2 regions of the Anoxybacillus sp. FSL W8-1294 genome follow, and region 2 is predicted to be linked to the other one. Evidence: a T-box and tRNA genes for the amino acid it is inferred to sense, from the RefSeq annotation. Region 2 holds a T-box; the other holds one or more tRNA genes.
What was found. The T-box of region 2 lies ahead of ileS (isoleucine--tRNA ligase). A T-box ahead of a tRNA ligase gene usually reads a tRNA of that ligase, here a tRNA-Ile.
Positions count from the first base shown of each region.

Region 1 (16,278 bases), 820 kb from region 2:
AGAACTTGTTACGTGTCCGATGAATGAATTAGCGGAAGACTTGCAAGGATACGCCATTTCAGGACATAAATTTGAAGTGTACGGCACGTGTCCGATGTGTAAACAACAAGCTGACGTGTAATGTCAGCTTGTTGTTGTAAGCAACTTTTCTACTTGTTGTTTTGCCTCATGCCAATTGTACACACGAATGACTCCTTTTGGTAGCGGACCACGATTGTAAGGAGTATCAAATAAAATGACAGGGATCATACATTGTTCCGCAATGTCGCATGCGTTATCGTATTTATCTTCAAAAAAAATGTCGATGTTGTATTTTTTCACAGCCTCAATTTTATTGTGCGAACCGATAAGCTCAATATGATGATAATGAACGCCTTGTTGTTGAAACCATTTTTCTGTTATTTCATATAAGTGACGACCTCGTGCACTAATGTAATATAGCTCATATTCATCTTTCCAGCTATTAATGACCTCTAGTGCTCCGTTCGCAAGAGGAGCTTCGCTATAAATGATCGGCTCATATCGTTCCATCCATTCGTTCAGTTCTTCTTCTGTCGTATCTAAAAAAGGAACTAAATCGTAGTCAGTAATATCATCGAGCGTTAAATTTTTTCGGAATGATTTGTTTAAATATGGAATAAACGCACTTGGACATGTGACTGTTCCATCAATATCGATTCCAAATCGTTGCTTGATCATTGTTTGCTCATCCTTTCATGTCGGGTGCTTCTTGCCCATTATAACATTGACATAAAGTAACATCTATAATGACGTATCGCTTATTGCATAATAATAGTGCTCCTCATTTTACGAAAGCGAGGGAATTGTTATGGACAATGAGCGTCAAGCGTATGACAACGCACGAATAGATACGGTTCCAAACATTGAGCAAGATTTTATGGAAGAAACAGCAGGTGAAATTGCTGAGCCGATTCGATTTTCTGATCGAGAAGTAGAGCGTGGAGAAGACGGTCGTGGCGTTGGCTGGCTTGCACTTGCTTTATCGATTGTTTCTCTTTTCCTTATGCCAGTCATTATGGGGGCGGCCGGCATTATTTTCGGATTTATCGCTCGCCGTCGAGGAGCGGAAACGTTAGGGGCGTGGGCGATTGGAATTGGTGCTGTCTCCATCATTTTAAGCTTTTTCGTCCGATTTTTGTAAATAAGAGGGGAATGTCCCCTCTTATTTTTGTTTCCCTTTCGAGGCATATTCTTCCGCTAATTTATCGATTTCTTTTTTCAGCTCTTCCACCATCGTCTCTTCAGGTACTTTACGAACGATTTTCCCGTGGCGGAACAATAATCCTTCTCCACGTGCCCCTGCGATGCCGATGTCAGCTTCGCGCGCTTCTCCGGGCCCGTTTACTGCGCAGCCGAGAACCGCTACTTTAATCGGCGCTTTAATTTGGGCAATATACTCTTCAATTTCATTTGCAATGTTAATTAAATCAATTTCGATTCGCCCGCACGTCGGACAAGAAATTAACGTTGCGGCGTTCGCCGCAAGACCGAATGCTTTTAACAACTCGCGAGCCACTTTTACTTCTTCGACAGGATCGGCGCTAAGGGATACACGTACGGTGTTACCAATTCCTTTACTTAAAATCGCACCAAGTCCCGCAGCACTTTTTACCGTTCCTGCGAATAACGTACCCGATTCCGTAATCCCAAGGTGTAGCGGATAGTCAAATGCACGAGCGGCTTTTTCGTATGCTTCAATCGCTAAACGAACGTCGGAAGCTTTTAATGACACGATAATGTCTTGAAAATCGAGGTCTTCTAAAATGCGAATATGATGCAGAGCGCTTTCGACCATCCCATCTGCAGTAGGATAGCCGTATTTTTCTAAAATGCGCTTTTCAAGTGAACCAGCGTTGACCCCGATGCGAATCGGTACGCCACGTTCTTTCGCTGCTTTAACGACCGCTTCAACTTTTTCGCGTTTCCCGATATTTCCTGGATTAATGCGAATTTTATCCGCCCCGTTTTCAATCGCTTTTAAAGCAAGGCGATAATCAAAATGAATATCGACAACGAGTGGAATATTAATGCGCTTTTTTATTTCAGCAATCGCATCTGCTGCTCTTTCATCTGGGCAAGCGACGCGAACAATTTGGCATCCAGCTTCTTCAAGTCGATGAATTTGGGCAACAGTCGCATCGACGTCATGCGTTTTTGTTGTCGTCATGCTTTGAATGACAACCTCATTATTCCCGCCAATTGTAATGTTTCCAACACGAACAGGGCGGGTTTTCGAACGATGAATGATTTCACTCACGCGTCAATCGCTCCTTTAACGTATTAATCAAATCATTCTTTATTGTAGCAATGTTTCTTATTTGTTGACAATGTTTTTGCTATTTCTGTTTATAGAGTGGAATACGATACGTTTTGCCAGCTTGAAGGGAATGCGCATTTACATGTGGATTGAGCGCTTGAAAATCAGTAATGAGTTGATCGATGGGTACAGGCAATTTACCGTTCATTTCACGTTCGATAATGGAGAGGAGCGTATCGCCACGTTGGACGGTTATTTCGCGATAAGGTAATTCGTTCGTCCGCTTGTTCGTTTTTTCCGCACGAATCGTATGAATCGTTCCGTCTGTTACATCATGGTAAGCAATCGCACATATAGCAATGAAGATAAGAAGGGTAACTACTTTTTTCATCCTATTTCCCCACCTGTCGTTCTTCTTTCTTCATGCATATGGCTTGTCCTTATCATATATGCACAAAAATTACACTTCTTTTACATCACTTCACATTTGTTTAACATCCCATTCATCATTTGAACTATAAGAAGCAGGCGTATCAGCCTGCTTCTTTGACGGAAGGAAGTTCTTTAATAGACACGAACAAAATGGTAATAGAAACGAACCAATCTAACGCGACAGCGTATGGAACGACAATCTGTAATGCCTCCATAATGGTAAAAAAGACTGTTGCTAGCGTGATGGAGTAGGCGGAAATGCTCCACATATGACGGTACGTCCCGCGCTTATTTAATGTTTCACGGAAAATAAGACCGATGAATGCGAGAACGGTAACGTAAAGGAATTTGCTTGTACATGTGAAAAAGTATAAAACAAAAAATGATAGTGAAATGACGATAGGAAGTAATGATTGCAACGTGCGTGTAAATTCATATACGTCTTTGTTTGTAAAGCGATCTACTTGCATGACGGCATACGGATACGATTGAACGTGGCCATTTACAACGAGCGAAAAGTCTTCTTTTAAAAACGCCACTGCATTTGTGTAGCGCGCTACGTCATCGGTAGTTAATGTACCTGTGCTATCTAATAAAATAGTCACATCAGGATGTATGAGCTCAATTGTTTTTTTTTCGTCCGATATCAATATGCCATCGACAACTTCAAATGGGGGAAGCTCCTCGCCCAATAGTTCGCGCGTTGAGTCGATCGTTTTGTTTATACTTATTATAAAATAAATGGCAATCGGCAACGTTGCAATAAGCGATAAAAAGAATACGTAGCCAATCGCTTTTCCAATCGGATGAAAGCGAAAGCGGGCAATATGTATGGGCGAATAAAGACTTCGTAACAACCGTTTCCACATGATCATTCACATCCTTTACATCCTTTACGCATCATCATTCCCATTCTACTTCTTTTTATGTTCGCTACACAACCATTTTGTTTCACCATTTGCACGTATTGACGGTATGTGACTTTTTTGATAAAATTACCATCGAATATGACGGACCCTTAGCTCAGCTGGTTAGAGCGGACGGCTCATAACCGTCTGGTCGCAGGTTCGAGTCCTGCAGGGTCCATTTTCCTCGCTAAGTGAATTAGCGAGTTTTTTTGCAAATAATTTGAAACATTCGTTTTATTTTGGTACTCTTAAAGTAGGTTCACTTATGAAACTTTTCTGTTTCTAAATATCATTTATCGGTTTCATTTGTGACCAATTACATAATAAATGAGGAGGAATGAAGTATGGCATTTGAATTACCACAATTGCCTTATGCTTACGATGCGTTAGAACCACACATTGATAAGGAAACGATGAACATTCATCACACGAAACATCATAACGCATATGTAACAAACTTAAACGCAGCGCTTGAAGGTCATCCAGAATTACAAAGCAAAACAATCGAAGAGCTAATGGCTAATTTAAACGAAGTACCAGAAAACATCCGTACAGCCGTTCGTAACAACGGAGGAGGGCATGCAAATCATTCGCTCTTTTGGACAATTCTTTCACCAAATGGTGGCGGTGAGCCTACAGGTGAATTAGCTGAAGCAATTAACAATACATTCGGCAGCTTTGAAAAGTTTAAAGAAGAATTTTCAAAGGCGGCTGCAACACGTTTTGGGTCTGGTTGGGCATGGCTTGTTGTGCACAACGGTCAGCTTGAGGTAACAAGTACACCAAACCAAGATACACCATTAATGGAAGGTAAAACACCAATTTTAGGATTAGATGTATGGGAGCATGCATACTACTTAAAATACCAAAACCGTCGTCCAGATTATATTTCAGCGTTTTGGAATGTTGTCAACTGGGACGAAGTTGCGAAACGTTACGCAGCAGCAAAATAATGAGGAAGAGCTCGGCAAATTTTTGTCGAGCTCTTTTTGCATATCGCTACAAAAGAGTAGGCAAACTACCTGTCAAGAAAGGGAGTTTGCCTATGAACAGATGGAAACGAATCATTGCGTACATTCACACACATCGCCAATTGTTTCTTTTACTAGCAATCGGCGGATTGTATTCTCTTAGCATCGCTTTGTCCAATACGTTTGTAAACGTATATGTTTGGAAAAAAGTGAACAGTTTTCATGCCCTAGGTGTGTACAATTTAGCGATTGTCACATGGCAGCCGCTTGCATTTATCGTTGCTGGGAAAATCGCCAAAAAAATTGATCGCGTCATCGTTTTACGAATGGGCGTGACGTTTTTGGCACTCTTTTTTTTAGTCGTATTATTCAGTGGAAATCGAGCGATGGATCATTTGTTTTTCCTTGGTGGTTTGCTTGGTGTTGGTTATGGTTTCTATTGGCTTGCATTTAACGTCTTAACATTTGAAATTACTGAGCCAAATACGCGCGATTTATTTAATGGATTGCTTGGAGCAATGACATCTGTGGCAGGAATGATCGGCCCCCCAATTGCTGGATGGGTCATCGCTTCAAGTGAGAAGTTTACGGGGTATATGGCGATTTTTTTATCCTCTTTATGTTTATTTATTGCAGCTGTTGTATGTAGCTTTTTTGTACATCGGAGGCAATCTGCAGGCCGTTTCATGTTACAACGTGCGTATGCCGAACGAAAGAAAAATAAAAATTGGAGAATGATTACAAACGCTCACTTTTTTCAAGGATTTCGGGAAGGAACGTTTGTGTTTATCGTTTCTATTTTCTTATTTATGGCAACAGGAACAGAAAAAGCACTTGGCGTATTTGGTTTCGTCAATGCGGTCGTTTCGTTTATTACGTATTCGCTTGCCTCTAAATATATAAAGCAACGCTGGCGACTGCATGCCATTTTATTTGGTGGCGTGCTATTGTATGCTTCTGTATTTTTGCTCGTGTTCGATTTATCCTACTTCAAACTGATCGTATACGGTGCGCTTATTGCTGTTGGTTATCCGATTTTGCTTGTCCCATATTTGTCGCTTACATTTGACGTCATTGGACAAAGCAATCATGCAAAGGAGTGGCGCATTGAATATATTGTGATGAGAGAATTATTTTTGAACGGTGGCCGTGCAACGTCTGTCTTATTGTTTTTATTAGCCATTACGTTATTTGATGCAAAAGAGGCGATTCCATTATTAATGTTAATTGTTGGATCTGGTCATTTCATCATTTATTTTTTTGTGCGGCACATTCGACTTTCAATGTAGAAATTTGCGAGCGTTTCTTTTACAATGGGGAAGGAGCAAGTAAAGGAGGTGCTCGCCTGTTTTGAAGCAAATACAACAAGCTAAAAATGTAAAGAAAAAGAAAAAAAGAATGCAGTTGCCATTTCGACTAAACGTATTGTTTTTTGTTGTGTTTTTACTGTTTTCTGCGCTTATTTTACGATTAGGTGTCATTCAAATTGTTTACGGTGAACAATATCGGAAAGAAGTTGAGCGCACAGAAAATGTTACAGTCAATACACCAGCACCGCGCGGAAAAATTTATGACCGCAACTATCAAGTCGTCGTCGATAACGAGCCACTTCATGCGATCACGTATACGCGCTCGCAAACAACAAAACCTTCGGAAATGATTGAAGTAGCAAAAAAGTTAGCAATGTATATTGAAAAGCCGACGGATCGTGTGACAGAGCGAGATATAAAAGATTATTGGATTTTAACAAATGAGGAGAAGGCGAAAGAAAAAATTACAGAAGAAGAATGGAAACAGTTTCGCGCTAAAAAGTTGGGAGATAAAGATATTTATCGACTGCAACTTGAGCGCATTACAGAAGAAGATGTAAAAGCAATTAAAGAAAAGGAGCTTGAAGTTGTCGCTATTTTTCGGGAAATGAATAGTGGATACGCGTTGACGCCACAAATGATTAAAAATGAAGGGGTAACGAATGAAGAATATGCGGTTGTTAGCGAGCATTTAGAAGAATTGCCAGGGGTAGATGTAACGACAGATTGGGATCGTCATTATGCATTTGGTGATACGTTTCGTACCGTGCTGGGAAATATTACATCATCGGAAGAAGGGTTACCGCGTGAAAAGCTTGACTACTATTTAGCGCGCGATTACAGCCGAAATGACCGCGTCGGAAAAAGTTACATTGAAGCTCAATATGAAGATGTGTTGCGCGGACAAAAAGCAAAAATAAAAAATGTGACCGATAAAGCGGGGAATATTATTGAAACGATTGAAATATCGCAAGGACAACGTGGGAAAGACATCGTTTTAACGATCGATATGGAGCTACAAAAACGCGTCGAGCAAATTATTGAAGAAGAATTGACGGCAATGAAACGGCGCGGTGGAACCGAATTGCTTGATCGCGCTTTCGTTGTCATGATGGACCCGAATACGGGAGAGATTTTATCGCTAGCTGGGAAACTGTATACACGTGATGAGAATGGGAAAGCAGTGTTCAAAGATTATGCCCTTGGAACAATCACATCTGCTTATGCGATGGGATCAGCAGTGAAAGGTGCTACTGTTTTAACCGGTTTTCAAACCGGCGTCATTCGACCTGGTACAGTGCTTACTGATGAACCGCTATATATTAAGGATACTAAACCGAAAAAATCGCATAGCGGTATTCGTCCGGGACCGATGAACGATTTAAAAGCGCTTGAAATGTCGTCAAACGTTTATATGTTTAAAACAGCTATTGCGATCGCAGGTTCTACATATCGTCCGCATCAACCGTTGCCGATTAAAAAAGAAGCGTTTTCGATTATGCGGCGATATTTTAATCAGTTCGGTTTAGGTGTGAGAACAGGGATTGATTTGCCTGGGGAAATTATCGGATGGCCTGGACAAAGTACGCTTCCAGGGCATTTACTTGACTTAGCTATTGGGCAGTTTGATGTATACACGCCAATTCAAATGGCGCAATACGTTTCAACGATCGCTAACGGTGGATATCGCATTCAACCACATGTCGTAAAAGAAATTCGCGAACCGATTAGCGAAAAAAATGAAATGGGAAATGTCATTTATTCGTTTGAGCCGAAAGTGTTAAATCGAGTTGATATGAAAACGGAGTATATTGAGCGCGTGCGTGAAGGATTTTATCGCGTTATGCACGGTTCACACGGAACAGCGCGTGCCTTTTTCGCAAACGCCCCTTATGATCCAGCAGGAAAAACAGGAACCGCACAGGCGTTTTATGATGGACCGATCAAGTCGAGACGGATGACGTCAACATACAATTTGACGTTAGTTGGCTTCGCTCCGTACAACAATCCGGAAGTGGCGTTTGCTGTTGTTGTGCCTTGGGTATATCAAAATCCGAGAAACCATTATCCGATCAATAATTACATTGGAAGAAAAATTTTAGATGCATATTTTGAATTGAAAACAAAGCGCCAATTCGGAGAGCAACCCTCTACTGAACCGTTGAATAATGATGAACAAACAATGGAAAGATAAAAGAAAGCGAATTTACAAAAGCTTAACATTTGTTTAAAACGAATTTAATACCTTTCCATTATTCTATAACTCGTGGGACAAAAACTAATGAAAAAGTAGGGGGAAATCAAAAGATGAATAAAAACAAATGGTTTGCACTCGCAAGTGTAACAAGCGCTGTATTAGCATTTACGACAGCATGTGGTGGCGGCGCTGAGCAAGGCGGCGAAAATGGCGGAGAGCAATTAAGCGGTAACGTTGTTGTAGATGGATCGTCTACTGTTTATCCGATTGTTGAAGCTGCCGCTGAAGCGTATGCGGGTGAACAACCAGATGTCAAAGTATCTGTTGGTTTGTCCGGAACAGGTGGCGGATTTGAAAAGTTTACAAAAGGAGAAACAGACTTTTCAAACGCTTCTCGTCCAATTAAAGATGAAGAAAAGAAAGCTGCTGAGCAAAACGGTATTCAATTTGAAGAGCTCCAAGTTGCATTCGACGGTCTTTCTGTTTTAGTAAATAAAGATAACGACTGGGTTGATTATTTAACAGTTGATGAACTAAAGAAAATTTTTACATCCGGTGCGGTAAACGGTAATGACAAAGTCAAATGGTCAGACATTCGTCCAGAATGGCCAAATGAAGAAATTAAATTGTTCTCACCGGGACACGACTCTGGTACGTTTGATTACTTTGATGAAGTCATTTTAGATGGACAACCGTTAAACAAAACAGCGCAATTATCTGAAGATGATAACGTACTTGTTCAAGGAATTGCAGGCGATAAAAATGCGCTCGGTTACTTCGGATTTGCATACTACACTGAAAATAAAGATAAGTTGAGAGCTGTACCAATTGATAACGGAAACGGTCCAGTAGAACCGACGCATGAAACAATTCAAAGCGGTGAGTATGCACCACTTTCTCGCCCATTATTTACGTATGTAAGCGTAAAGGCGTTAAAAGAAAAGCCACAAGTATATGATTTCGCGAAATTTTTATTAGAGAACGGTGCGGAGTTTGCTGAAGAAGTTGGATATGTAGCGCTTCCACAAGAAAAATATGATGAGCAATTGAAAAAGCTTGAAGGATTGAAATAACGAAACGTAAAGATGAGAAGCGACACCACAGTCGCTTCTCATCTTGCCATGAATTTGGAAAGGGGTTTTCACATTATGGCGATGACAGATGGGAATCGTTCATATTCCGTCCGTGAAATGATTAAAGAAAATAAGAAAAAACAAAGCGGACAACAGTTTATGGAATGGTTCATGCCAAAATTGTTACTATTAACAGCTACCATTTCGGTTTTAACGACAATCGGCATTTTATTTACATTGTTATTTGAAACATTTATTTTCTTTGAACGAGTATCAATCGTTGAATTTTTAACGAGTAAAGAATGGCTTCCATGGGATGAAAAAACAGGTTCGTTCGGCATTGCTCCGCTCGTGACAGGAACGCTTTTAACGACAGCGATTGCGATGGTTGTAGCCATCCCAATCGGTTTAGCTTCAGCGATTTACTTGAGTGAGTATGCGTCTGAAAAAGCAAGAAAAGTATTAAAACCGATATTAGAAGTGTTGGCGGGAATTCCAACGATTGTGTACGGATTTTTCGCATTAACGTTCGTCACACCTCTTTTACAAAAGATCATTCCAGATCTCGGGATTTTTAACGCGTTAAGCCCAGGAATTGTCATGGGAATTATGATTATTCCAATGGTTGCTTCTTTATCTGAAGATGCAATGAGTTCCGTACCAAACTCCATTCGTGAAGGAGCGCTCGGTCTCGGATCAACAAAGTTAGAAGTGGCGTTAAAAGTCGTCCTTCCTGCAGCGACGTCAGGTATTGCGGCATCGTTTATGCTGGCGATTTCTCGTGCTGTCGGTGAGACGATGATTGTAGCAGTAGCGGGTGGTTCGTCTCCAGTCTTTACGTTTGATGTGACAAAATCGATTCAAACGTTAACAGCATACATTGTTCAAGTGACAACGGGAGATGCTGGATATGGAACAACAGTTTATTACAGCATTTATGCGGTCGGGATGACGTTATTCGTGTTCACATTAGCCATGAACTTACTCGCACAATACATTTCTCGTCGCTTTAGGGAGGAGTATTAATCATGGAAAAATTAATTGATAAACAACGTGTCGTTCAACATATGAACGGTCGTCTGTTACGCAATAATGTGTTAAAATTTCTGTTTTTCTTAGCGACATTATTCGGATTGATTGTTCTCGTCGTCCTTCTATATCGGATACTCACTCAAGCACTTGGCTGGCTAAACATGGACTTTTTAAATAACTTCCCGTCTCGTCGTCCGGAAAAAGCAGGGATAAAAGCGGGGTTGGTCGGTTCACTTTGGTTGATGGTGATCGTTGCTCCTGTTTCCCTTATTCTCGGGGTTGGAACAGCGATTTACTTAGAGGAGTATGCAAAGAAAAGTCGGTTCACTGATTTTATTCAAACGAACATTTCTAACTTAGCAGGTGTTCCATCGATCGTATTCGGTTTGCTTGGTTTGACGATTTTCGTTCGCGAGTTGAATTTAGGTCGAAGCATTTTAGCAGCAGGTTTGACAATGAGTTTGCTCGTTCTCCCGGTTATCGTCGTTGCAGCACAAGAAGCTATTCGCGCTGTGCCAAATCAATTGCGTGAAGCATCGTATGGTATGGGGGCAACAAAATGGCAGACGATTTATCGCATCGTTCTTCCAGCGGCCATTCCTGGTATTTTAACAGGTAGCATTTTGGCGCTGTCACGTGCAATTGGTGAAACTGCGCCGCTCGTTGTTTTAGGTATTCCGACATTTTTGGCGTACTTGCCACAGGACATTCTCGATACATTTACTGTCATGCCGATGCAAATTTACAACTGGACGTCACGCCCACAAGCTGACTTTCAACATGTAGCAGCAGCGGGAATTGTCGTGTTGCTCGTTGTGTTAATCTTTATGAACTCGATTGCTATTTTCATTCGCAACAAGTTTCAAAAACGTTATTAATTGCGCGTTGAAAGGGGAACTGATTAATGGAATTAACAGTTGTGAAAGAACGTAAAAATAAACAGTCTGAAGAACAAAGAGAAAGAAATGTTGTGTATCGGACGAAAAACTTAAACTTATGGTACGGCGAACATCATGCGTTAAAAAATATTGACTTAGATATTTACGAAAATGAAGTAACAGCAATTATCGGTCCGTCAGGTTGTGGAAAATCGACATATATTAAAACGCTAAACCGAATGATTGAACTTGTACCGAATGTACGTACATCTGGGGAAATTACGTATCGCGGTCGCAATATTTTTGATAAATCGTATCGTGTGGAAGAATTGCGTACACAAGTCGGCATGGTATTCCAAAAGCCGAATCCGTTCCCGAAATCGATTTATGACAACGTTGCATACGGTCCGCGCATTCACGGCATTCGCGACAAGAAAATTTTAGATGAAATCGTTGAAAAAAGTTTGCGCGGTGCAGCGATTTGGGACGAAGTAAAGGATCGCTTGCATACGAACGCATACGGATTATCGGGCGGACAACAACAACGTTTATGTATTGCGCGCTGTTTAGCGATTGAGCCAGATGTTATTTTAATGGATGAACCAACATCTGCGCTTGACCCAATTTCTACATTAAAAGTAGAAGAACTTGTACAGGAGTTAAAGAAAAATTACAGCATTATTATCGTTACACATAACATGCAACAAGCTGCTCGTATTTCTGATAAAACAGCCTTTTTCTTAAACGGTGAAGTGATCGAGTATAGCGATACAGATAAGTTATTCTCCAATCCAGACGATAAACGAACAGAAGATTACATTACAGGTCGATTCGGATAAAAAAATCGTGCGGGTACGCTCGCACGATTTTTTCAAAATGATAAAAAGGGGGAGTGAATATGGCTGTACGTGAAAAATTTGATTACGATTTACAAACGTTGCGCGACCAATTATTGCAGCTCGGAAGTCTTGCAGAAATCGCATTAACGCAGTCGTTTGAAGCGTTAAAAACAAAAAATAGCGATTTAGCATTGCAAGTGCTCGAGAACGATACAAAAATTGATCTACTTGATGAGGAAATTAACGATTTTGCGATTTTACTAATTGCAAAACAACAACCGGTCGCAATTGATTTACGCCGCATTATTGTTGCGATTAAAATTGCAACGGACGTTGAAAGAATGGCGGACTTTGCAGTCAATATTGCAAAATCAGCCATTCGAATCGGTGAGCAGCCGTTTGTCATCTCGTTAAATAAGTTAGAAAAAATGCATGAAATCGCAGTAAATATGCTTTCGTTAACGTTAAAAGCGTATTACGAAGAAGATGTCGTTACGGCGAAAAAAGTGGCTGACATGGACGATGAAGTTGATCGTTTGTACGGCGAAACGATTCGGGAATTGCTCGAGCGCACAAAAGCACATCCAGATGCGATGTCACAAATTACGCAACTATCGTTTACGGCTCGCTACATTGAACGCATTGCAGATCACGCGACAAACATCGCTGAGAACGTATTTTATTTAGTAAAGGGAAAACATTACGATTTAAACGACTAAATGAAAAGGATGTCCAACAGCGGACATCCTTATTTTGTGATTTTTTTTGTGATTTGTTCATATGACATGTCACTTGTAACAACATACGTTCCAGGGCGTAGCGCACGCGTCAATTGATGTGTATCGAGATATGTTAAAAATGATTGCGCGTCATCAATAATATGCGCTTGTTCAAGTCGGTTAGCAACGTCGCGACTTGCCTCTCCTTTGGCAATCGTTAACGTATAAATGTACACTTTTTCTTTTTGAGATGGTGTTGTTTTTTCAATTTCTTTTTTTTGTTTTTCGAGTTTTTCAGCGAGTTCATTTCGTTCAGCAACGATTTGTTCATACTGCTGTTCGCTGATGATAGTATACTGCTTGTCATTCGTGTAATGAACGATAGCAAGTATCGTTGTGGCAAACAACATTCCAACCGCAAATGCACGTGTTGTCTTTCTCATCGTTTATTCCTCGCGATCACAATATTTACTTCATCTATCGGCATGTTGAGTTTGCGGGCAATTTGTTCTTTTGTCCAACCTTGCTTATGTAGATGCCATATTTGTTCTTCAGTTGAAAACAACTCCATTCCGACAAGCAGCTCTTCTTCAAGCGCTTTAACTCGCTTTTTTATTTCGTACAATTGTTGCATCGTCGATAATGTGAGTTGCTCTACTTGTTCTTCTACCTCTTTTACACGATCTTTTTGAAAGAAAGAAATAAGCAATAGTATGATTGCAAAAGAAATGAGTCCAATCAATGTATATTCGATCATGTTTGTCACCCCACTTTATTATACATAGGAATGTAGCGATCATGCATCATTTTCATGTCAAATCGACAATTTTCGTATATTGTCCGCATAGTATTGTCATGATATGATGGAACAAAGTGTGCTTTCACTTGGGGGGGATATGTTGTGAAAGCGGTCATTATGGCAGGGGGAAGAGGAACACGGTTACGTCCGTTAACTTGTCATGTTCCGAAACCGATCGTACCGATTATGAATAAACCTGTGATGGCGTATAGTATTGAATGGTTAAAACATCACGGAATTACGGATATTGCTGTAACCGTTCAATATTTAAGTGATGAAATTATTGAATATTTTGGTGATGGACGTCGATTCGGTGTACATCTTCATTACTTTGAAGAGACGACGCCCCTTGGAACGGCAGGGAGCGTAAAACATGCTCAGTCTTTTTTAGACGATACGTTTGTTGTTATTAGTGCAGATACGTTGACGACAATTCATTTGCAGCAGGCAATCAATTTCCATTTTTCCAAACAAGCATTAGTTACCGTTCTTATGCACCACGAAGCGACTCCTCTTTCATACGGTGGAATTGTGACAGATCGAAACGGAAAAGTGATTCATTTTGTAGAAAAACCAAAATGGAATGAAGTGTGTAGCGATTTAGTCAATACAGGCATTTACATTTGCGATCCAGCGATTTTTAATTATATGCCTGAACATCCACCTTACGATTTTAGTCAACATATTTTTTCACATCTCATTCAACAAGAGTACCCAATATACGGATATGAGGCGGATGGATATTGGTCTGATATTGGTATCATTGAACAATATCATCAAACACATGTTGATTTACTAAATCAACGTCTCGTTTCTTCTCATTACAAAGAAATAGCTCCTGATGTATGGATCGGTGAGCGAGTGAACATTGCACAAGAGGTAAAATTAGAAGGACCGATTCTTATTGGGGACGATGTGCGCATTGATGCCTATGCAACACTCGGACCATATACGGTGGTTGGCTCACGTTCAGTTATTAGTAAATACGCATCGTTAAAGCGATCGATTGTTTGGTCCAATGTTTATATTGATGAACATAGTGAATTACGGGGAGCAGTTGTAGCAAATGATGTGTATATCGGTAAAAAAAATGAAATATTTGATTATGCGGTCATTGGGGCAAAGTGCAAATTAAAAAATAAAGTGAAAGTGCAACATGCGGCTAAAATTTGGCCGAATAAAACAATTGCAGAAAAAACGAAAGTGAAAGGTTCAATTGTATGGGGTGAACAATGCCCAAACGTATTGTTTCGCCAAAATGGGATCAGCATGCGCGCTCATGTTGATGCTCATCCGATGTTTATCACACAGTTGGCTTCAGCATATAGCAGTCTACATGAAAAAGGAAGTCACATATTAATGGGCTATGACAATCACCCGTTGTCTCAGGCGCTCGGATCGTTGTTTGCTCAATGTTTGCATATGTACGGTATGTACACAAATGTATATGAGGGGGGATATTTGCCTGCTTTTCGTTATATTCTTTCTCATAAACAATATCGTGGTGGCGTATTTGTGACGTTGAACGAACATGATGAAGTAGTTATTGACATACACGATGAACAAGGATTTCCCATTGATTGCACGATGGAACGCGCGATTGAACAACGAATGAAACATGAACATCACATGTCAGTGGCTCAAATTGGCGAAGCAATGAAACAAAAAGAGAACGATGAAATGTATATTCGCGCATTGCGTCAAGCGATTTCTTTTTCTTCATCGGAGCGATGGAAAGTTGTCGTCGCTAGTTCTCCTTTATTGAAGCATACCATTGAACGCACACTTCTGTTGTTCGCGATAGAAGTTGTTTGGACAAAAGAGCGTGATGATGAACACATTCGGAAACTAATCGAGCAAGAACAAGCCCAATTTGCTATCGTGTTTGACTATTCAGGGGAACGTTTTCGAATGTTTGACGGGCAAGGAATCACATTGACGAAAGAAGAAATGATTTCGTTGCATGTGCTCACATCTCTTTTATTTAGCGAAACGAAAAAAGTAGCCGTTCCTGCTTGGGCACCGTCTGCGTTACACACATTAGCAGAACGGTTATATGGAGATATTGTTTATGTAAAAGATACGAGACGAGATTTTTTGCTTGCACATCATCATGAGCCGTTTCATTTTTATTTCGATGGATTGTATGCATGTGTACAACTATTGCACTTGTTAGCGATTGAACGTTGTTCGCTTCGTACCATTGTGTCGTCTATTCCAACTATTCATTTATCATGCCGTGATGTTCATTGCCCATGGGATGAACGGGCGGCTGTTATGCGTAAATTGTTAGAAGAATCGTATGACAAGCATGTAGATTTTACAGATGGCATGAAAGTATATCATGAAGATGGAGCATGGACGCTCATTTTACCGAAAGTAGATGAACCAACGTTAACGATTTATTCACAAGCAGCAAATGCTCAAAAAGCAAAAGAATATACGAAATACTATATAAAGAAAATTCGGCAATATCAAAACGTATAAAATTCATATGGAAATTGTTTAAGAAAAATGATATGATGGAAAGGTGTGATTACAATACTTTTGTTTGGAGGGAAAGAACGATGCGTGTAAATATTACGTTAGCATGCACAGAATGCGGCGAACGCAACTATATTTCAACAAAAAATAAGCGCAATAACCCAGAGCGCCTCGAATTGAAAAAATATTGCCCACGAGACAAAAAAGCAACAGTTCATCGTGAAACGAAGTAAGCAGTAGGATTTTTTTCCTGCTGCTTATTTTTTTATGAAAGAGGGGGAAGGTTAATGAATAAGAAACAATTGCGGCAACAAATAAAACAACGTCTCTTACATATGACAAAAGAAGAACGCAAGAA
Region 1 covers NZ_CP150179.1:977,845-994,122, forward strand. The annotation lists gene NSQ23_RS05140 (Fur family transcriptional regulator) at 1-121, shown strand, start outside; gene NSQ23_RS05145 (hypothetical protein) at 124-699, opposite strand; gene NSQ23_RS05150 (hypothetical protein) at 830-1,162, shown strand; gene ispG (flavodoxin-dependent (E)-4-hydroxy-3-methylbut-2-enyl-diphosphate synthase) at 1,184-2,278, opposite strand; gene NSQ23_RS05160 (hypothetical protein) at 2,358-2,669, opposite strand; gene NSQ23_RS05165 (DUF1189 domain-containing protein) at 2,812-3,579, opposite strand; tRNA gene NSQ23_RS05170 (tRNA-Ile) at 3,723-3,796, shown strand; gene sodA (superoxide dismutase SodA) at 3,963-4,571, shown strand; gene NSQ23_RS05180 (MFS transporter) at 4,664-5,878, shown strand; gene NSQ23_RS05185 (penicillin-binding protein 2) at 5,940-8,093, shown strand; gene NSQ23_RS05190 (PstS family phosphate ABC transporter substrate-binding protein) at 8,207-9,169, shown strand; gene pstC (phosphate ABC transporter permease subunit PstC) at 9,245-10,195, shown strand; gene pstA (phosphate ABC transporter permease PstA) at 10,198-11,079, shown strand; gene pstB (phosphate ABC transporter ATP-binding protein PstB) at 11,106-11,918, shown strand; gene phoU (phosphate signaling complex protein PhoU) at 11,978-12,637, shown strand; gene NSQ23_RS05215 (endolytic transglycosylase MltG) at 12,667-13,080, opposite strand; gene NSQ23_RS05220 (hypothetical protein) at 13,077-13,394, opposite strand; gene NSQ23_RS05225 (sugar phosphate nucleotidyltransferase) at 13,539-15,923, shown strand; gene rpmG (50S ribosomal protein L33) at 16,004-16,153, shown strand; gene NSQ23_RS05235 (5-formyltetrahydrofolate cyclo-ligase) at 16,208-16,278, shown strand, end outside.
Region 1: it encodes a tRNA-Ile, which carries the amino acid that the T-box ahead of ileS (isoleucine--tRNA ligase) is inferred to sense. The anticodon was not compared.

Region 2 (16,278 bases):
GTCGCTTTAATCATAATTGCTCCGAGAACGCTTAAATCGTAAAATTTCGCGTATTCCCGTCCAAATCCGAAACAGCCCGATGCAGGCATAATCGGATTTTTTAATGAAAGTCCTGGCAATTCAACTGCTAATCGGTTCATAACACGACCTCCCCTGCTCGAAATACAGGTCCATCGCTACATACTTTTTTATATGCCGTTTCGCTGTTTGGCACGTGGCATACGCATGCAAAACAAGCGCCGACGCCGCAACCCATTCGTTCTTCTAATGACAAATATAGCTCTTTATGCGGAAATTGTTGTTGTAATGCTTTTAACATCGGCTTCGGTCCACACGCATATAGCACATCAAACGAAAGGGCGTGATCAAGAATGACGTCGGTAACAAATCCTTTCATGCCGTACGAACCATCTGCCGTTGCAACGTACGTCTTACCGAACGAAGCAAATTGTTGCTCGTAAAAGACGACTTCTTTCGTTTGAAAACCGAGCACGACTGTGACACATACACCGTTTTTCACTAGTTGCTTTGCTAGTTCATATAACGGTGGCACCCCGATACCACCACCGACAAGAAGGGCATGTTGCCCGCTTGAAAGAGCGGAAAGCGGAAAGCCGTTTCCGAGCGGACCGAGCACATCGAGCGACTCCCCAGGCTGTTTTTGCGAAAGGAGCGTTGTTCCTGCCCCTTCCGCACGGTAAATGATCGTACATTCTCCAGCTTCGTGATTAATGTCGCAAAGGCTGAGCGGACGGCGCAACAGCGGTGCGAAGTTTGCCACTTTGACATGCACAAATTGTCCGGGGGTGTGCATGCGCTGAACGAGCGAACCGGAAAGCGTTAATTCATAAATGCCTGTTGCGATTTGGTGGTTGGAGACGATTATCATATTTTCTCTCATACGCCCACCTTCTTTTCTGTCATTGCCGTTGTCGAAAACGTCATCGCTTCTAAAACGAGCAGCATCGCTTTCGCTGTATCGAGCGACGTTAAACAAGGAATGCCGTTTTCTACCGCTTCGCGACGAATGCGGAAGCCATCGCTTTCTGTTTCTTTTCCCTTTGTTAATGTGTTAATGACGACTTGCGCTTCACCTTGGCGAATGACGTCAAGAATGTTCGGTGAGCCGGTATGAATTTTATTGACGACGGTCACGGGAATGTTCGCTTCGCGCAACGTTTGTGCTGTGCCGTTTGTCGCAAGCAACTGATAACCAATGTTGTAAAAGCGGCGCGCGATATCAATCGCTTCTTCTTTATCTTTATCGGCGATCGTCAACAACACAGCACCGTGTGGACGAATGTGAATCCCCGAAGCGACAAGCCCTTTATAAAGCGCCTTCGCAAACGTTTCATCCTTCCCGATCACTTCGCCCGTCGATTTCATTTCTGGACCGAGCGAAATATCGACGTTGCGCAACTTTGCGAATGAAAAGACAGGTGCTTTCACATATACGCCTTCGCTTTCTTCTTTCAATCCGGTGTAGTAACCAAGCTCGTTTAACTTTGCGCCTAAAATGACTTTTGTTGCGATGTTTGCCATCGGCACGTTCGTAATTTTACTTAAAAATGGAACGGTGCGGCTTGAACGTGGATTGACTTCTAAAACGTACACATTACCGTCATATAACACGAACTGAATGTTCAACAATCCGACGATGCGCAACCCTTTCGCAAGCGCAATCGTATAATCAACAATTTTTTGTTTGATGTCTCTTGTTAACGTCTGCGGTGGATAGACGGCGATCGAATCGCCCGAATGGACACCAGCGCGCTCAATATGTTCCATAATGCCTGGAATGAATACATCTTCTCCGTCGGAAATCGCATCGACTTCGATTTCTTTTCCGATCAAATAACGGTCAATTAATACCGGATGTTGCGGATTTACTTTCACTGCGTGCTCCATGTAATGTAGCAGCTCTTCTTTTTTATAGACGATTTCCATCGCCCGACCACCGAGCACATACGATGGGCGCACGAGAACAGGATAGCCGATGTCTTCAGCAATGCGTACCGCTTCTTCAATCGAAAACGCTGTTTTTCCTTTCGGTTGCGGAATGCCGAGTTGCGCAAGCGTTCGTTCAAATTTGTCGCGATTTTCGGCGCGATCTAAATCTTCGAGCGACGTGCCGAGAATGCGCACCCCGCGCGCGGCTAATTCCGCTGCTAAGTTGATCGCTGTTTGTCCGCCGAATTGAACGATGACGCCAATTGGCTGTTCTAAATCGATGACGTGCATCACATCTTCAATCGTTAACGGTTCAAAGTATAGCTTATCGGAAATGCTAAAGTCGGTTGAAACCGTCTCTGGATTGTTGTTAATAATGATCGCTTCATACCCCGCTTCTTTAATCGCCCATACGGAATGAACGGTCGCGTAGTCAAACTCGATCCCTTGCCCGATGCGAATCGGACCAGAGCCGAGGACGACGACACTTTCGCGCGGCGTAACAAGCGATTCGTTTTCTTCTTCATACGTGCTGTAATAGTACGGCGTTTCTGATTCGAATTCCGCTGCGCACGTGTCGACCGTTTTATATACAGGCGTTATGCGAGCGCGTTTCCGCATCTCATACACATCTCGTTCAGTCATCTGCCAATATTTCGCAATCGCCACATCAGAAAAGCCCATTTCTTTCGCTTTTTTTAGTATGTCGATATTGCCAACATGTTCGCGTAAAACGGATTCGTACTTCACAATGCCTTCAATTTTTGTTAAAAAGAACGGATCGATTTGGCTCCATGCATGCACTTGTTCGACCGTTACACCGCGACGAAACGCTTCCGCAATGTAAAATAACCGTTCATCGCCCGCTTTTTGAATACGCTTTTGTATCAATGCATCATCGACTTGTTCTTTTAATTCTAAATGATAGACGTTCGTTTCAAGCGAGCGCACCGCTTTTAATAGCGACTGTTCAAACGTGCGCCCGATCGCCATTACTTCCCCCGTCGCTTTCATTTGTGTACCGAGATGACGGTTGGCGGATTCAAACTTGTCAAATGGAAAACGCGGAATTTTAGTGACGACGTAATCAAGCGTTGGCTCAAAGCAAGCGTACGTTTTTCCCGTCACAGGATTCATCATTTCATCAAGCGTTAAACCGACCGCAATTTTTGCGGCGAGTTTCGCAATCGGATACCCCGTTGCTTTCGATGCAAGCGCCGATGAGCGACTGACGCGCGGGTTGACTTCAATGACGTAATATTGAAAACTGTGCGGATCAAGGGCAAGTTGAACGTTGCAGCCCCCTTCAATGCCGAGCGCGCGAATGATGCGCAGCGAGGCGTTGCGCAATAGCTGATATTCGCGATCGCTTAACGTTTGACTTGGCGCGACGACGATGGAATCGCCCGTATGAATGCCGACGGGATCAATATTTTCCATATTGCAAACGACGATGGCGTTGTCTTTCGAATCGCGCATGACTTCGTATTCAATTTCTTTATAGCCTGCGATACTTTTTTCTAATAAACATTGATGAACGGGGCTCATTTTTAAGCCGCTTGAGACGATGTCGATTAGCTCTTCTTCGTTCGTACAAATGCCTCCGCCTGTTCCACCGAGCGTAAATGCCGGGCGAACGATGACCGGATATCCGATTTGTGAAACGAACGCATACGCCTCTTGTAAACTATGTACGATGGCGCTTTCTGGCACCGGCTCGCCAAGCTCGTTCATAAGGGCTCGGAATTGTTCACGGTCTTCCGCTTTTTCAATCGCTTCTAATTTCGTGCCGAGAATTTCAACACCGCACTCTTCAAGCACTCCTGCTTTTGCTAATTCGACCGCTAAGTTTAATCCCGTCTGCCCGCCAAGCGTCGGCAAAATGGCATCGGGCCGTTCTTTCCGAATGACGCGCGAGACAAATTCGAGCGTTAACGGTTCCATGTATACTTTGTCAGCAATTTCTGTATCGGTCATAATCGTTGCCGGGTTGGAGTTGACGAGAATGACTTTATATCCTTCTTCTTTTAACGCCAAGCAGGCTTGCGTTCCCGCATAATCGAACTCCGCTGCTTGCCCGATGACAATCGGTCCAGAACCGATGACGAGAATCGTTTCAATATCTTGACGTTTAGGCATGAACGACACCTCTTTCTTTTTTAAACTGTTCAATCATCGCAATAAAATCGTCGAATAAACCGTTTGCGTCTTCTGGACCTGGCGACGCTTCCGGATGATATTGCACGGTAAACGCAGGAACGTCGCGATGGCGAAGCCCTTCAATCGTTCCGTCGTTTAAGGCGATATGCGTCACTTCTAATCGCGTATGAACGAGCGACTGTTCCGTGACAGTGTAGCCGTGATTTTGCGAGGTGATCGCTACTTTTCCTGTTTCAATATGTTTCACAGGATGATTCGAACCGCGATGGCCGAACTTCATCTTTTCTGTATTCGCTCCGCAGGCGAGCGCAAACAGTTGATGGCCGAGGCAAATGCCGAAAAGCGGCACACGCCCAAGGACACCTTGGATCATGTCAATCGCTTCTGGTACGTCTTTCGGATCCCCTGGTCCGTTCGATAACATGACACCGTCGGGATGCCATTGCAATACTTCTTCGGCCGTTGCGTTGTACGGTAACACGATGACATCGCAATGGCGTTTATTTAATTCACGCAAAATGCCGTGCTTCATGCCAAAGTCGATTAAAACGATGCGATGGCCGCGCCCTGGGCTAGCGTACGGGCTTTTTGTCGATACGCGCTTCACTTGATCGCGCGCAAGTTCCGTTTCTTTTAAATAAGCGACCGCCTCCGAAACGGACACGTCCATGTCGCAAATCATTCCTTTTAACGTGCCGTATTGACGAATAATGCGCGTCAGTTTCCGCGTATCGACACCTGCTAAGCCGGGGATATTTTTCATGCGCAAATATTCGTCAATCGTTAGCTCACTTCGCCAATTGAACGGAGATAGGCACGCTTCTTTCACAATAAATCCAAACACATGCGGTTCGATTGATTCGAAATCGTCGCGGTTGACGCCATAGTTTCCGATTAAAGGATACGTCATCGTTACGATTTGTCCGCAATACGACGGGTCCGTTAAAATTTCTTGATATCCTGTCATTCCGGTGTTAAAAACGACTTCACCGACTGTTTGTCGTTCGCTTCCAAACGCTTCGCCAACAAAACGTGTACCATCTTCTAAAATGAGTTGTCGTTTCATTCTCCTCTTCCTTTCTGCCAAACCATTTTTCCATCTACAATCGTCATCGTTGGCCATCCTTTACACGTCCAGCCTGCAAACGGTGTATTTTTTCCTTTCGATACAAAAGTGTTTGGATCAATGGCTTGTTCGTTATGTAAATCGATAATGACGAAATCTGCTTTGGCGCCAACTTTTAGTTCCCCGCCGTCAATGCGAAACGTCTCGGCTGGTTTTTTTGAAAGCCAGTCAACAAGCTGTTTTAACGTGCATATTCCTTTTTCAACAAAATGCGTATATAAAAGCGGAAAGGCGGTTTCTAATCCAACGATGCCAAACGGTGCAAGCACCATCCCTTCGCTTTTTTCTTCTTCTGTATGCGGTGCATGGTCGGTGGCAATAAAATCAATCGTTCCATCAAGCAATCCTTCAATTAACGCCTGTTGATCTTCTTTCGTTCGCAACGGTGGATTCATTTTAAAGTTCGCATCTAACATTGGGATGTCTTCATCACAAAGCAGTAAATGGTGCGGAGTCACTTCAGCAGTGACGCGAATTCCTGCTTGTTTCGCCTCGCGCACGATGCGCACCGACTGTTTCGTGCTTATATGACAAACGTGGTAGTGACACCCGGTCGCTTCGGCTAACAACACATCGCGGGCAATATGTACCGATTCACAAACGGAAGGAATGCCAGAAAGTCCATACCGTTTTGCAAATGAACCGTCGTGTACACATCCTTTATATGTGAGCGTTTCGTCTTCACAATGTGCGACAATAGGCATATCGAGAGCTGCCGCTTGCTGCATCGCTTCATACATGATGCGCGCGCTTTGCACTCCCACGCCATCGTCTGTAAACGCGAACGCTCCTGCTTCTTTTAAGGCCGCGAAATCGACAAGCTGTTTTCCTGCTTGGCGCACTGTAATCGAAGCATACGGTAACACGCGCACGTGCGCCGTTTCGCGAATGCGGTTGACGAGCCACTCTATTTGTTGTTTTGTATCAGGAACAGGTTTTGTGTTTGGCATCGCCGCAATCGTTGTAAATCCACCTTTTGCCGCAGCGAGCGTACCTGTCGCAATCGTTTCTTTATGCTCGCCGCCCGGCTCACGTAAATGAACGTGTACGTCAATAAACCCCGGAGCAACAAATTGGCCGTTAACATCAATCACTTCATCGTCATCGCTTGCATCGAGGTCAGGGGCAATATGAACGATACGACCTCCAGCAACTTTTATATCCGTCTGTATAAGTTCACCTTGCTCATTAAGCAAACGCGCACGTTTGAAAATGATAGCCATGTTTCGTTCCTCCTTTTTGTAATGCTCGTTTTAAAACAGCCATGCGCACGTATACACCGTTTTCCATTTGTTTAAAAATGCGTGATCGTTCACATTCAACGAGTTCACTTGCGATTTCTACATCGCGATTGACTGGAGCCGGATGTAAAATGATACTCGTGTTTTTCATTTGTTTTTCTCGCGCGATCGTTAAGCCGTACTGTTCATGATATTGCTCTTTCGTCCATCCCATTTTTTCTTCATGACGCTCGTGCTGAATGCGAAGAAGCATGACGACGTCTGCTTCTTTCACTGCCGTGTCAAGATCGACGTATGTGCCGTACGGATTCGTTATATCTTGCCACTCAGGAGGGCTGCAAAAGAAGACGTTTGCGCCGAGCCTTGTTAATATTTCAGCATTCGAACGTGCTACTCGGCTATGACGAATGTCACCGACAATGGCAACATTCAGTCCGATAAATGTGCCAAACTGTTGACGAATCGTCATTAAGTCGAGTAACGATTGTGTCGGATGGTGACCGCATCCGTCACCTGCGTTAATGATCGGGATATGAATCGTTTCGCGAAGCGAGTCAAAGTAATGATCAGATGGGTGGCGAACGACGACCGCTTCCACACCGATCGCTTGCAACGTCCGAATCGTATCGTACAACGTTTCTCCTTTTTGGACGCTCGACATCTCTGCATCAAACGGAATGACTTCAAGCCCAAGTTTTCGTTCCGCTATTTCAAAACTGCATTTTGTGCGCGTGCTCGGTTCAAAAAATAAGTTGGCGACAAACGTTTGTTTATTGACTTTCCACGTTTCACCGTTCGCAAATCGTTCCGCTTCATGCAAAATGGCGAGTACTTCATCAACCGAGAGTTCTGCTAACGTTAGTAAATGCATATAAACTCCTCCTTTTTAGTAAAAAAACACCTTGCCGAGCGAGGCAAGGTGTTTGAAAGCTCGAGGAAATAGACCGTTTCGATGAACGGATTTCCTCTAGTACACCTTTGTAAGCCTCGCTGGACTTCTTTTAAAAGGTGTATTATGCGATATCATGTTTTTGTTCAAATACGCTATCTGTCACGTTCGGACGACCAGGCAAAATGAGGTTTAATACGATACCTGTGATTGCCGCAAGCGCCATGCCGTGCACTTCAAATTGCTCTGATACTTTAATGACCGCATCCCCGATGCCGATGACAAGAATAACCGATGAGATGACTAAGTTTCGTTTGTCACCAAAGTCGATTTTACTATCGACAAGCATGCGCAAACCTGAAGAAGCGATAATTCCGAACAGTAAGATCGATACGCCACCCATCACCGGCGTCGGAATCGAGCTAATAAGCGCCGTCACTTTTCCTAAAAATCCGAACGCGATCGCGAGCACAGCCGCACCAGCTAACACATATACACTATATACGCGTGTAATTGCTAATACACCGATATTTTCTCCGTATGTCGTCTTTGGCGGACCGCCGATGAGGGCTGAAATCATCGTTGCTAATCCGTCACCGAAAATCGAGCGATGTAAACCTGGTTCTTTAATATAGTCGCGCCCAACGACTTTGCTTAATACGAGCTGATGCCCGATATGTTCAGATAATGTCACAATGGCTACAGGCACCATCAATAGCACAATATCGAGTGTCACGCGGACATCGTAATGAACGAATGGCAACAAGAAATCCGGCATTTCGAGCCATTTTGCTTTCGCCACCCCTGATAAATCAACGACACCGATAGCTAGCGCGTACACGTAGCCAACGATAATGCCCATCAAAACAGGTACTAAGCTAAACATTCCTCGCGATAAAATCGAGAATACAATCGTTGCCGCGAGCGTCACGACCGCAACAGAAAAGTGCGTTAAGCTATACTTTCCATCTGAGCCGTTCATCGCCATGCTGACGGCAACGTTTGCTAATCCTAATCCGATGACGATAATGACTGGACCGACGACGATCGGCGGAAGTAAATTCATGATCCAACGATAACCTGCTTTTTTAATTGCTAAAGCGACGATGCCATATACGAGACCGGCTAAAAAGCTGCCGATCATCGCCGCACCCGGACCACCGGCCGCTTTCGCTGCAATAATTGGCGTAATAAATGCGAACGATGAGCCGAGGTAAGCAGGTACTTGCCATTTTGTCACGATTAAAAAGGCGATTGTACCGAGTCCGCTTGAAATGAGCGCCATCGCTGGACTTAATCCGACCAAATATGGCACTAAAATCGTTGCACCAAACATCGCAAATAAATGTTGTAAACTAAGTGTAACAAGCTGTCCGAAAGAAGGAACATCTTTCACGTCTAATACCGGTTTCATCATTCTCTCTCCTTATTTCTGTTTATATAAAAAACCCTCTTTGTCCGTACGAAGGCACAAAGAGGGTGTAAAAAACCGTTCCCCTTTGTCAGCCTCGCTGGACTGCCTTTAAAAAGGGTGCTTTATTCATGTATGCTCACTTGATCGATGTCGTCCACTTCTTTTAATTCGACGACAATTCTTTCTGCGCTTGATGTCGGGATGTTTTTGCCGACGAAATCAGCACGAATCGGCAATTCGCGATGACCGCGGTCAACGAGAACAGCTAATTGAATTTGCGCCGGACGACCGAGATCCATAACGGCATCCATGGCGGCGCGCACCGTTCGGCCTGTAAATAATACGTCATCAACTAAAACGACTTTTCGATTTGTAACAGAAAATGGGACGTCCGTTCCTTTCACAAGCGGTTCACGATCGTCTGTTTTTACTGCTAAATCATCACGATATAATGTAATATCTAACTCGCCAACAGGAATAGACGTTCCTTCAATTTGTTCAATGCGTTCAGCTAATCGCTTTGCTAAGTAAATGCCGCGCGTTTTAATGCCGATGAGGACGCAATCGTCAATCCCTTTATTGCGCTCAATAATTTCGTGAGCAATGCGCGTCAACGCGCGTCGAATCGCTTGTTCGTCTAATACAATGGCCTTTTGCATCGTTCCACCTCCATACAAAAAACCCTCTCACCGTTTGGCGAGAGGGTATATGTAGGCACACGTCACCTAAATCCGACACCTTCTCAGCCTCACGGGACTGAACTTAAAGGTCTTTGTTCACTTGAACTCATTGTACGTTTCTTTTTTCCTTTTGTCAACGATTATTTCGCAACATGTCGAGCAATCGCTCAAATTCGTGAGGAATCGGAGCTTCAAACTGCAAATATTCGCCTGTGCGCGGATGTTGAAATCCTAATACACCGGCGTGAAGCGCCTGTCCGTCAATCGGCAGCGTTTTGCGTGGGCCGTATTTTGGATCTCCGGCAAGCGGATAGCCAATGTATTTCATATGCACACGAATTTGATGCGTCCGCCCTGTTTCAAGCTGACATTCAACGAACGTATAATGTTCAAATCGTTCGAGGACGCGAAAATGTGTCACCGCTTCTTTTCCGTTTTCCACAACGGCCATGCTTTGACGATCGCGTGGGTCGCGCCCGATTGGAGCATCAATCGTCCCATAATCGTGCGGAATAACACCGTGAACGATCGCGACATATTTGCGCGTCACCGTTTTGTTTACAAGTTGATTGACAAGCGACTCATGCGCCAAATCGTTTTTGGCAATCATTAATAAACCGGACGTATCTTTATCGATGCGATGAACGATGCCCGGTCGAAGCACACCGTTAATGCCGGAAAGGTCTTGACAATGTGCAAGTAACGCGTTAACAAGCGTCCCGTGCATATGCCCTGGCGCAGGATGAACGACCATGCCGCGCGGCTTATTGACAACGAGCACGTCCGCATCTTCGTAATAAATGTCGAGCGGAATTGGCTCCGGCTCAACATCTAACGGCTCCGGACTCGGAATGGAAATGACCACTTCATCATCGACATGGCATTTGTAGTTCGGTTTCACCGCTTTACCGTTCACGAGCACATGCCCTTCTTTTAACCATTGTTGTACTTGAGAACGCGACCATTGTTCATTTAGTTCAGCAATGACTTTATCAATGCGCTCTCCATCGTGTTGTTCTTCAATCGTGAGTTGAATTTGCTCCATCGCTCATTCCCTTTCGTTGTTTTTCTTCGGTCCATGTATAAATAAACATGAGCGCAACACCGATTGTCAATGCTGCATCGGCGACGTTAAAAATCGGGAAGCTATAATTGAAAATATACGTATGCACAAAATCGACGACTTCTTTTCGAAACACGCGATCAATAAAGTTGCCAAGCGCGCCACCGAGCATAAGTCCAAGCGCAATGCCAAACAACCGCTGCGTAGGCTGCAACCGTTGAATGTATATGACGATGCCGACGACAACGGCAACCGTAACGATATAAAACAACCAAAATTGCCCTTGCAACATGCCCCATGCCGCTCCGCGATTGCGATGCGATGTAATGTATAACACGTTTTCAATAATTGGAATGCTTTCCCCTAATTCCATATAGCGAACGACAAGCCATTTCGTCCATTGGTCGATCAATATAACGACAAAAGCAAGCAAATAATATAACATCATACCCCTCCAGAGCGAAATTCTTCTCCATTTTACCATAAATAATCCCCCCTTGAAAGCGAGGGGGGATATGTGTTATTGCTTGACAATGGCCACACAACGTGGACATAGCTCTGGATGGTCTGCATCTTCGCCTACCGTTGGTGTAACGACCCAGCAACGCGCGCACGTTTTTCCTTCTGCTTGTTTGACGACAATCGCTGTTTTTGTGAACGTTTGCGCCTCGCTCGGTGCATCAGCAAACGTTCCGCCGATCGAAAATGCTGAAACGATTAATAGCTGTTTCATATCTTCTTCAATCGAATCAATGAGCGCTTTCGTTTCGTCTGTCGGATATAAAATGACATGCGCAGTAAGCGACTTACCGATAAGTTTTTCATTGCGCGCCACTTCTAGTGCTTTTAATACTTCATCGCGCAATTCCATAAACGCATCCCATTTCGCAACGATGCGATCTGCATCATCAATATGCACCGCTTCTGGCATATCGACAAGCTGCACGCTTTCTTCTTTTACATGCGGGATGTATGACCATACTTCATCTGCCGTATGCGGTAAAATCGGCGCAACAAGTTTCGTCAACGCAACAAGCGTTTCATACAACACCGTTTGAATCGAACGACGTTCATGATTATTTGCCGCTTCGATGTACAACACGTCTTTTGAGAAGTCGAAGTAAAACGCGCTTAAATCAACGGTACAGAAGTTGTTCACTTCATGATAAATCGTCGCAAATTCATACGTTTCATATGCTTGTTTTACTTTGTCGATGAGACGATTTAATTTAATGAGCATGTATCGGTCAACTTCGCGCAATTGATCGACCGCTACCGTATGTTCCGCAGGATTGAAATCGAACAAGTTACCGAGCATAAAGCGGAACGTGTTGCGAATTTTGCGGTACACTTCTGCGACTTGTTTTAAAATGTTGTCAGAAATGCGCACGTCCGCTTGATAGTCGACAGAAGCAACCCAAAGACGCAAAATGTCAGCACCAAGCTGTTCCATGACTTTTGCTGGTACGACGACGTTGCCAAGCGATTTGCTCATTTTTCGTCCTTCGCCATCTAGTACGAAGCCGTGGCTTAATACGCCTTTATACGGCGCTTTTCCGGTAACTGCAACTGCGGTGGAAAGCGATGAGTTAAACCAGCCGCGATATTGGTCGGACCCTTCTAAATAAAGGTCTGCTGGCCGTTGTAAATCATCGCGTTCTTCCAATACCGCCTGATGAGAAGAACCAGAGTCGAACCATACGTCCATAATGTCCGTTTCCTTCGTAAACCGTCCGTTCGGGCTGCCTGGATGCGTAAACCCTTCTGGAAGTAAATCTTTTGCTTCGCGTTCAAACCAAACGTTTGAACCGTATTGGCGGAATAAGTTGGAAACATGTTCAATCGTTTCATCTGTAATAATTGGCTCACCATTTTCGGCATAAAAGACCGGAATTGGTACCCCCCATGCGCGTTGGCGCGAAATGCACCAGTCGCCGCGATCGCGAATCATGTTGTGGATGCGAATTTCACCCCATGCCGGCACCCATTTCGTTTCTTCGACAGCTTTCAACAATTGCTCACGAATTTTGTCGATGGATGCAAACCATTGGGCTGTAGCACGGAAAATCGTCGGTTGCTTCGTCCGCCAGTCGTGCGGATACGAGTGCGTAATAAACGATAGTTTTAATAAAGCACCTACTTCTTGCAGTTTTTCTGTAATCGCTTTGTTTGCGTCATCGTAAAACATGCCAGCAAACCCTGGCGCTTCTTCTGTCATATAGCCGCGCTCATCGACAGGGCAAAGGACACCTAAGCCGTACTTTTGGCCGACGATAAAGTCGTCTTCCCCGTGTCCTGGCGCAGTATGAACACAACCTGTTCCGGCATCCGTTGTGACGTGTTCGCCACAAATGACGAGCGAATCGCGATCGTAAAACGGATGTTTCGCAATGACGTACTCAAGCTCGCTTCCTTTTACTGTTTTTAATACGGTTACATGTTCCCAGCCGATTTCTTTTTGCACCGATTGTAATAACTCGGATGCAACGACATATTTGCCACCGTCTGCCTCAACGACGCTATATTGCAACTCTGGATGAACAGCAATGCCTAAGTTTGCTGGAATCGTCCATGGCGTCGTCGTCCAAATGACGATTTTTTCATCCCCATCAAGCACTCCTTTTCCGTCTTTGACAGGAAAAGCGACGTAAATGGACGGTGAGCGTTTATCTTTATATTCGATTTCGGCTTCGGCAAGCGCCGATTCGCTCGATGGAGACCAATAGACCGGTTTTAGTCCTTTATAAATTAATCCTTTTTTCGCCATTTCGCCAAATACTTTAATTTGTTGTGCTTCATATTCTGGCGTTAACGTAATGTAAGGATTGTCCCAATCGCCGCGCACACCAAGTCGTTTAAATTGTTCGCGCTGGCGGTCAATTTGCTCGTATGCATATTGCTCACATAGCTTGCGGAATTCCGCAACGCTCATTTCTTTCCGATTGACGCCTTTATTTTTCGTCAGCGCCGTTTCAATTGGCAAACCGTGCGTATCCCATCCTGGCACGTACGGTGCACAATAGCCGCTCATTGACTTATAGCGAACGATAAAGTCTTTTAAAATTTTATTAAGGGCATGTCCCATATGAATGTCGCCGTTCGCATACGGCGGTCCGTCATGCAATACGAAAAGCGGGCGATCTTTTGTACGCTCTTGCACTTTTCGATAAATGTCCATTTCATCCCATTTTGCTTGCATTTGTGGTTCACGTTGTGGAAGATTTCCGCGCATCGGGAAATCGGTTTTTGGCATGAGTAACGTATCTTTGTAATCCATCATGTAACCTCCTTTTATAGTAAATAAAAAAACCTTCTCATGCCCAAAAGGGACGAGAAGGTCTCGCGGTACCACCCTTGTTGACTATGTAAACATAGCCCACTTGACATTCGTAACGGGAATGACGCGCCGTGGCCTACTATTTGTTCAGCACGGAACTCCGGGGTGATTTTCATTCTTTCGCTTATGCCGAGCTTCCACCGCCCTCGGCTCGCTGTAATAAGCTGATGAAAGAACTACTGTCCCCTTCATCGTTTTTACGATATAACTGTAATCGATATTATAGGCAATCACAATAGCCATCGTCAAGACTCTGTTATTTCTTGCACCGCTTCATCATCAAGTTTGTAATCTAATAAATGATCCCAATCGTCGTTGTTTAACATATCGAGCTGCGCTTCAATTAACATTTTAAAACGACTGCGAAACACTTTCGCTTGCCGTTTTAATTCTTCGACTTCCATCGCGATTTTCCGCGTTTTGGCGAGCGCTTCGCTAATGATGCGATCCGCGTTTTTTTCCGCTTCTTTAATGATGAGCTTCGCTTCTTTTTGCGCGTTTCGCTTCACTTCTTCTGCTGTTTCTTGCGCAATTAAAATCGATTTATTTAACGTTTCTTCAATATTTGTAAAGTAGTTTAGTTTTTCTGTCAGCTCTTTCACTTTTTCTTCTAATTGCTTTTTTTCACGCAACACCATTTCGTAGTCTTTAATGACTTGATCTAAAAATTCGTTTACTTCATCTTCATCATATCCGCGAAAGCCTCGGCTAAATTCTTTATTATGAATATCTAACGGCGTTAACGGCATGCGGCCACCTCCATCTTATGTACGTATCGGGTTATTCGACATCTTTTGCGGAAATCCTGCTTTTATTTTGCTTTTTCGACAACGATGCGCCACTTTTCTTTTTTCGTTTGCCCTGCAATCGTCTTCAAACGGCAGCGCCCATACCCGCGTAACGACAATAAATCACCTTCTTGGCACTCCATATGAGCTTGGTCAACCGTTTTCCAATTCACTTTCACGAAGTTTTGGGCAATGAAGGCTTGTGCTTTTTGGCGTGATATGCGAAAACATTGCGCTAAAATGGCGTCAAGTCGCAAAGAAGAAACGGTAAATGTTTCTTCTTCCCATTCTTCTTTCACAGCGAGAAGTTGCGAAAGCGGTTGTTCTTCTAACGATACTTTTGCTTTTCCAATCGCTGTAACGTTTATTTGAACAAACGGCGCAATTTCTTTAGCAACGACAAATTGAATAACATCATCAACGATGATAATGTCACCAAACTTTTCCCGCTTCACACCGAGCGACAAAAGTGCGCCGAGCACGTCGCGATGTTCAATCGTTACAAATTTTTTCGGGTAGCGAATGGAAAATAACGATAGTTGAAAATCCTCTTCATTCGGTTGCATGTACGGCGGATATAATAGCGCACGCTTTCGTTCGACCGACGATGAACCGCCAAAAAACGCAACGTGTACATCATCGTGATGGCCGACAATCGAGCGGACAATTTGCTGTTCGCGCGGAGTTAAAAAGTCGGTTAGTTTCGGAGCGTATTGTTCCGTCACGAGCCGCTTCCATTCGCACACAAGGTCGATGAAATGATGCTCTTCTTTGCGGAAATGTTGATAAATGTTCATTACAGCCCTCTATTAACCATATCAACTAACCCATAGACGCCTGCTGTCGCAAAGCGCAAAACAAGCAAGGCGACAATTGGAGAAATATCGATCATGCCGATAGGCGGAATAAAGCGGCGAAACGGCTCTAAATACGGCTCACAAATGTTGGCGAAAAACTGCCCGACTTTTGTGTCGCGCGCATTTGGAAACCAAGACATTAAAATGTAAACAATAATCGCATACGAATATACTTCAATAGCTGTTGCTAAAAAGTTTGCAATTGTATACACATTTACCACCTCTTTATTGTCGGTTCATCGTCAGAAACAATTGAAATCGAGCCGCTTACATCGACGTTATCTGGCGTGCATAAAAAAATTGTCGAGCCGACTTGTTGAATGTCTCCGCCTATCGCATACACCGTTCCGCTTAAAAAGTCGACGATGCGCCGCGCTTGATCACGGTCGACACGATGAACGTTTACGACGACAGCACGCCGGTTTTTTAAATGGTCGGCAATTTCTTGTACTTCCGCATATGCGCGCGGCTCAAATAAAACGAGCTTGGACGATTTTTGTACACTTTGTAAACTCACAACATTTTGTTTTTGTTCGGCTTTCGGTTGTTGAACGACTTCTTCTTCCTCGTATTCATCTTCTTCCCATTTTTCCTCATCTAAATCGAAAAAATCGCGAATTTTTTTCACAAATCCCATCATTCCACCTCCTCTTCACCGACAAGACATGTACCGAGGCGAAGAAACGTTGCTCCTTCTTCGACTGCAATTACATAGTCGTTTGACATCCCCATGGACAATTGTGTACAAGGGGCGTGCGGCAATTGTTTTTCTT
Region 2 covers NZ_CP150179.1:1,799,787-1,816,064, forward strand. The annotation lists gene NSQ23_RS09545 (dihydroorotate dehydrogenase) at 1-140, opposite strand, end outside; gene NSQ23_RS09550 (dihydroorotate dehydrogenase electron transfer subunit) at 137-901, opposite strand; gene carB (carbamoyl-phosphate synthase large subunit) at 898-4,089, opposite strand; gene NSQ23_RS09560 (carbamoyl phosphate synthase small subunit) at 4,082-5,176, opposite strand; gene NSQ23_RS09565 (dihydroorotase) at 5,173-6,459, opposite strand; gene NSQ23_RS09570 (aspartate carbamoyltransferase catalytic subunit) at 6,425-7,348, opposite strand; gene NSQ23_RS09575 (solute carrier family 23 protein) at 7,491-8,783, opposite strand; gene pyrR (bifunctional pyr operon transcriptional regulator/uracil phosphoribosyltransferase PyrR) at 8,903-9,439, opposite strand; gene NSQ23_RS09585 (RluA family pseudouridine synthase) at 9,594-10,505, opposite strand; gene lspA (signal peptidase II) at 10,480-10,968, opposite strand; gene ileS (isoleucine--tRNA ligase) at 11,044-13,800, opposite strand; T-box leader at 13,846-14,061, opposite strand; gene NSQ23_RS09600 (DivIVA domain-containing protein) at 14,106-14,609, opposite strand; gene NSQ23_RS09605 (RNA-binding protein) at 14,672-15,445, opposite strand; gene NSQ23_RS09610 (YggT family protein) at 15,445-15,717, opposite strand; gene NSQ23_RS09615 (cell division protein SepF) at 15,720-16,142, opposite strand; gene NSQ23_RS09620 (YggS family pyridoxal phosphate-dependent enzyme) at 16,142-16,278, opposite strand, start outside.